One region of the Fundicoccus sp. Sow4_D5 genome, then DNA from elsewhere that is predicted to be linked to it. Evidence: riboswitches for the same ligand, from Rfam matches in the RefSeq annotation. Region 1 holds a riboswitch; each other region holds the start of a gene.
What was found. Region 1 has a riboswitch for magnesium ahead of mgtE (magnesium transporter). Riboswitches for the same ligand answer to the same signal wherever they lie in the genome.
Positions count from the first base shown of each region.

Region 2: another riboswitch for magnesium. It lies ahead of mgtA (magnesium-translocating P-type ATPase); the one in region 1 lies ahead of mgtE (magnesium transporter).
Region 3: another riboswitch for magnesium. It lies ahead of mgtE (magnesium transporter); the one in region 1 lies ahead of mgtE (magnesium transporter).

Region 1 covers NZ_JBQKLF010000004.1:92,884-95,094, forward strand. The annotation lists gene mgtE (magnesium transporter) at 1-835, opposite strand, end outside; M-box (ykoK) riboswitch at 1,038-1,201, opposite strand; gene ACTQ45_RS06670 (aldo/keto reductase) at 1,284-2,117, opposite strand.
Region 2 covers NZ_JBQKLF010000001.1:454,574-456,784, forward strand. The annotation lists gene ACTQ45_RS02225 (MerR family transcriptional regulator) at 1-514, shown strand, start outside; M-box (ykoK) riboswitch at 698-876, shown strand; gene mgtA (magnesium-translocating P-type ATPase) at 1,294-2,211, shown strand, end outside.
Region 3 covers NZ_JBQKLF010000012.1:49,458-51,668, forward strand. The annotation lists gene ACTQ45_RS11895 (ABC transporter permease subunit) at 29-346, shown strand; M-box (ykoK) riboswitch at 1,041-1,203, shown strand; gene mgtE (magnesium transporter) at 1,381-2,211, shown strand, end outside.

The sequences.
Region 1 (2,211 bases):
GAGCGATACTCCAGGTTGATTCTTCGTTAGTCGCTTGTTTCTTCGATTTACTGATGGCCGAAAATTCTTTAAAATCTTCAGTCGTTTCTTCGACAAGAATGTCCATTACATCATCAACCGTAATAATCCCAAGAATTTGCTCGCTAGCATCCGTCACCGGTAGCGCAACTAAATCATACTCCTGTAAGAGTAGGGCTGCGATTTCTTGGTCTTCGGTCGCACGGACTGATACAAGTCGTGTTCTCATTATTTCACCCAAAACGGTTTCTTCGGCGTGCAAAATTAAATCACGTAAGGAAACAACTCCCGTTAATTTTCCAGAGTTATCCACCACGTAAATATAGTAGACCGTTTCAATTTCTTCGACTAAGCGGCGAACGCGGTCAGTGACATTCTTGATTGTTTCTTCGACACGCCCAACCAGGTAACTTTTATTCATGATTGAACCGGCAGTTTCAGGTTCAAAAGCCAGTAGTTCTTCAATTGAGTGTCGCTTGTCTGTTGGAAGTAAGTCGAGCAATTGTGTGGCTTCTTGATCAGGTAAGTAGGTTAAAAATTTTACAGCATTATCAACTTCCATATATGACACGAGTTGACCAATATAGTCTATTGAGAAAATCTCATGTAGCTCTTGTTGTTCGCTCGGCGTCATCCATTCAAATAATTTAGCGAACTCGTCCGGCATTAAAAAGTCTTCAATTTTACGTTTATTCTGAGGATATAGGGTATGAAATAAATCCATTTGGTCTTTCACGTGGAGTCCGAAGAATAATGCTCGGAAGCCCTCACGGTCGTTTTGCTTAGCTGCTTTAAAAATTTTTTCGTAATTCATCATTCGTTTCATTCCTTCCAAAATAGAGTGCTCGGGCACCCTGCTTCTTGATTATTTATTGTAATATTTCTAAATTTGCACCTCTGAAAATCGGGACTTGGGTCCATGCTCCTCACCTCCTGGAAGTTTTCTAAACACAAAAAAAAGCACACCCCAAAGAGTATGCTGATTGATATAGATTAATTTACTATAATCGTTAAAAAACGCTGCACCTCTTCGTCGAGTTTTAGCTCTGAACAGCATAGGGATTTCCCAGCTGCGTTAAAAATTTCCTTAATTCGGAAATTCCTGTTGACCCATTGGCATCTTTGGATGTTTCTGGGCAGCAGCATATCTCTAGTTCAGTAGCCTCACCTAACAAGGTTATTTAATTTTGTGGTGTTGTAGTGTTGTGGTCATTGACAACTATTTCATTGTAACTGATTGACAGACAATTTTCCATCTAAAGTCCTTAAAACTCCTGATATACGGCCGGATTCTGGTCTTTATTACGACCATCTTCACGGGTTAACGTACTCATCAACGCGACTTCTTCTGTCGACAAGTTAAAATCGAAGAGTGATAAATTTTCTATTTGGCGAAGGATGTGTCCTGATTTAGGAATCGGTAAGGCACCTAGTTGCAGTAACCATCTTAGGACAATTTGTGCATTACTACGATTGTGCCGCTTGGAAATTTCAGTTATAATTGCTTCATTTAATGAAGCGTTCTGGCGTCCTAAAGGACTCCAAGCCTGAGTGATGATTTTATTTTCTTGGTCAAATTCGAGTTGGTTTGCCTGATTAAAGTAAGGATGCAGTTCAACTTGATTAATGACCGGCAGAATTCCTGTTTCGTCTTCCAAACGTTGAATATGTTCCGGAAGAAAATTACATACTCCAATCGAACGAACTAAACCGGCTCTTTGCGCATCAATTAAGGCTCGCCAAGCTTCCACATATTTGTTCTCCTTTGGGTTCGGCCAATGAATCAAATATAAATCAATGTAATCCAAGCCAGATCGCATCACCGATTCTTCAATCGCTTCAAAGGCTAGTTGATAATCATGATGGCGCCCTGCTAATTTTGACGTGAAGGTGATTTGATCACGGGGAACACCACTGTTGCGAATTGCCCGTCCGACCGTCCCTTCATTCTCGTAGTTAAAGGCTGAATCCAGCAAACGGTAGCCTACATTCAGTGCTTGTTCAATTCGCCTTGAGCCATCGACTCCTTTTAATTGATAAGTCCCCAGCCCAACTTTTGGAATTTGAAATCCATCTGATAATACATAATGTTCAGTCACGTTATCCCTCCTTGTTTAGGGCTAGTATAGCATGAAAGGAGGCAGGTTTTGAAGTTTACGGGCCTTGATTGAGTGTTGAGTGGGATTTAATCGG
Region 2 (2,211 bases), on a different contig from region 1:
ACTATCTCAAGAAAAGAAGCGGATTGAACGTTTAATGAGTACTGTGAATGACTCAATTCAAGCGCTAAAAGGAGAGAGAACAATGACAGATAATGAAAAATTTGCGGCTTTTAAACAAGAACTCATTGACGATAATGAACAGAACTATGGTCAAGAAATTAGAGCAAAATATGGAGAAAAAACAGTTAATGCTTCAAATGCTAAAATGGCGAACATGACCGAAGAGCAATGGTTGGAGTTTCAACATTTAGGTGAATCAATCAATCAGAAGTTGGCGATTGCGATATCGGATGGTAATCCAGCTAGTGAATTAGCTCAAGAAGTCTGTGAACTACATCGACAATGGTTACTATTTTCGTGGCCGGAAGGGCATTATAGTCCTGAAAAACATTATAATTTAAGTTTGATGTATGTGCATGATGAAAGGTTTAAGGCTTATTATGATGGGATAACACCAGGTGCAGCTGAATTTTTACATAAAGCGATTGGTATTTATACTGCTATGGAAAATTAGGTGGCTGTTTGGTCAAGAAGACAGGAATGTCATTCGATGATGATCTATAAACGAAAAGAACCGTAAACAATCCTAATACCTTCGTGTTTAAAATAGGACACTTCTTTACTTAAAAAAATTCCGAGTTGACAATAATATTTACTGCTGTATACTGTTGAGTTGTAAAGTAATTACATAAAATTTTAAATGATTTGTTAGGCGAGGCTCCGCTACAAACACAGGCTACTGCCCAAAAACGTCGAGAGACACCAATGGGTATAACAGGAATTGTCGATATAAGGCTCTTCTTAACGTAGCTAAAAATAAACAACTGTTTATTTTTTACGTTGTAACGTGCTAAAGCTCCACGAAGAAATCACAGAAGCTTTTTTTGTGCACTTTTGAGCCCTCACTAACGATTAGTGGGGGATTTTTTGTTTTTATTTTATAGTTTATGAATGTTTGATGGGAGGGAACAATATGGTAAAAAGTTGGATCTAATAAACAATCTATTAAGTTGTCGTTTAGGTTACTTACGAGCAGTCGCTCAAGCATTAAAAGGAGGTTGAAAACAAATGGATGATAATAGTCGAAAGAATCGCAGCTTTAGGCGGAAAATGAATCAAAAGAATATAAACAAGTTATTATCTATTTGTTTGTAACCACCTGAAAATTAACTGCCTGAAGCCCAAACATAGAAGGAGGCAAACACATGTTATTACTAATAATTGAGTTGGTTGTTTTTATTGGTATTGCACTGTTGTTACTAAATCACTTCTGGGGAAAGAAGGTAAAATAATATGACAAAAATGAATAATAACCGTAAAGTGGACTACAACCGCTTTGCAGAAATGAACATAGCTGAAATTATGCAAGAATTTAAAACAACGATGCAAGGTTTCAGCGAAGAAACAGCAGCAGAAATTAGAAAAGAATTTGGTAATAATGAAATTGAGTATGGTGAGAAAACACCATTGTGGTTAACAGTACTAAAAGCGTATTTCACACCATTTACCTTAATTTTATTAGCATTAGCTGCAATCTCATTTGTGACTGAGTTTATCTTAGCAGATGCAGGTGATAAAAGTTTGGTAACTGTATTGTTAATTGTAGTGTTAGTTGTGATTAGCGGTACGATGAGCTTGATCCAATCGGTTAAGGCAAATGATGCAGCGGAAGAATTACAACAAATGGTAAAAGTTACCACGGCAGTAAAGCGTGATGGTCAGTACCAAGAAATTCCATTACAAGATATTGTCATGGGTGACTTAATCAAGTTATCCGCGGGAGACATGATTCCAGCTGATTTACGAATCATTCAATCAAAGGACTTATTCGTATCACAAGCTTCACTAACAGGGGAAAGTTATCCCGTTGAAAAGAAAGCAGAGTTAGGCACAGAAGCTTCCGATAGCCCAACAAACTTAGAAACTTTAGCGTTTATGGGGAGTAACGTTATCAGTGGTAGCGCTGAAGGAATGGTAATTGCTACAGGAAACAGTACAATGTTTGGTCAAGTTGCTAAAGAAGTTACGGCAGACGCACCTAAGACAAGTTTTGAAATTGGCATCGAAAAAACATCGCATTTATTAATTCGTTTCATGTTGATTATGGCACCCTTAGTTGTGTTAATTAATGGTGTAACGAAAGGTGACTGGTTACAAGCGTTACTATTCGGTTTATCTGTAGCCGTTGGTCTAACACCGGAAATGCTACCA
Region 3 (2,211 bases), on a different contig from region 1:
CTAGCTGTCGGATTCTTCACTAGCTACGATGATTTTCTTAACCGCGTCTCAGTTACCTTTTGGTATTTGGATGATGAAGAACTTTATGGATGGCGTATCGCCTGAATTGGAGGAAGCCGCCTGGATTGACGGAGCTTCGAGATTGGAAGGAATCAGACGGGTTATCTTACCGCTGATGACACTTGGCGTGTTTACAGTAGCAATAGTTACATATATAGGCAGCTGGGGAAATTTCTTTGTGCCTTATATTTTATTATCCTCACCTAGTAAATTACCAGCATCAGTTACTTTATATCAATTCTTTGGCAAATACGGGTATGCCGCTTATGGCCAATTGGCAGCTTAATCGGTAATTAACATGATGCCGACCTTTATCCTATATTATTTCGCCCAAAATCATATGTCCAAGGGCTTGACGATGAGTGGAGCGGCGAAAGGTTAAGCCTTAGAAGGTGGCTGTATGCTGACTAATAAAAGATGAACTGTGACTCGTATTATGCGGGTGGCAGTTGTTTTTAACTGAGTTGCTGTCGTAGAATAAATGGTTAGACGCTTCATTGATTGAAGACATTACGAGTCAATTAATTTATTTGAGAAGACAACCGGTTAATTTATTTGAGGCCTTTAAATTCAATAAAAACACTAAGTCATTCTATTTATAATACACAGATGTGAAAAAACTCAAATATAAAACACATTAGTTCTTTTATTTCATTCTACTAGACCATAATTTTACTGTCTAACTTAGTGTAGCCTAATCAAAAGAGAAACTTATAAAAGCTTGAAAACTAGAATGAGACAGTGGGTTGAAAATAACGTTGGTCAACTAGTGGTTAGAGTCTTGCTAGTTATATGTGCGCCCATTCGTTCGATTAGAGACTATTGGCTCTGGGCGGTGGGGCTTGTGGCCTTTGTTTACGTTTAGTTTAGGTAATGATGATGCTTATTTTCCCTGAGTGATTATCTGAGAAGGCAAGAGGGTTATCTTGTTGATTAGACTTCAGTGGCTGGTTTAGGTATAATGGTTAAGTATGATAATTAAATAGCCTTGTTAGGTGAGGCTACTGTATAGAGACATGCTGCTGCCCAGAAACATCCAAAGATGCCAATGGGTTAACAGGAACTTTCGAATTAAGGAAGTTTTTAATGCAGCTGGGGCTTCCCTATGCTATACAGAGCTAAAACTCGACGAAGAGGAGCAGATTTTTTATGGGATCAGTCTATAGATAAACACGCTCTTCGGGGCGTGTTTTTTGTTTGGAAAATTCTAGGAGGTGAGGCGTATGGACCCCAGGCCGGATTCAATAAGGTGTTTATTTAAAGCATTAAATAGTAAAAAAGAAGGGTGCCAGGATGCACCTTCTGGAAGGATTGATTGATATGATGAATTACGAAGCAATTTTCAAAGCAGCCAAACATAACGAGCGTCAAACATTCCGGGAGCTATTCTTCCGGTTACACGTAAAAGACCAAATGGATTTATTCCATGCGCTGTATCCCAAAAACAAACGTAAAATCGAAAATTTCTTATCGCCGAGTGAGTTTGCTAAATTATTCGAATGGATGACGCTGGACGAGCAGAGCGAGTTGTATGAAATTTTTACGGCGTCTTATATTAGCCAATTGTTGTCGCATATGGAAGGCGATAATGTGGTGAAGCTTTTGAATTATCTGCCAGATTCAGACTCAAACATACTGCTGGATTTATTGCCGGCAGAAAAGCGATATATAATAGAAGAGTTATTGGCATTCGAGCCGGAAACGGCTGGTTCAGTGATGAACAAAAGCTTCTTGGTAGGCAAAGTTGAAGATACGATTAAGGTAACGGCAGAACGTGTACGAGGACTCGCTCAAGAAGTAGAAATGGTGTATTATATTTATGTCATTGACCAGGCGGGAAAGCTTAATGGAGTGGTCTCTTTGCGTGATTTAATTTTACATGCACAAGAGCAAACGCTAGGCGAAGTGATGATGACACGCCTTGTGTCTGTGGATTCAAGCGCAGACCAAGAAGAAGCAACCAAATTGTTGCAAGACTATGACTTGGTGGCACTGCCTGTTATAAATACAGCGGGCAAGATGTTGGGGATTATTACGGTCGATGATGTGATGGATATTATTGTTGAAGAAACGACCGAAGACTTCAATGAATTTGCTGCGATTAGTAAATCTAAACAACCTGTCTCGTCTGAAGAAACGACCTGGAGTATC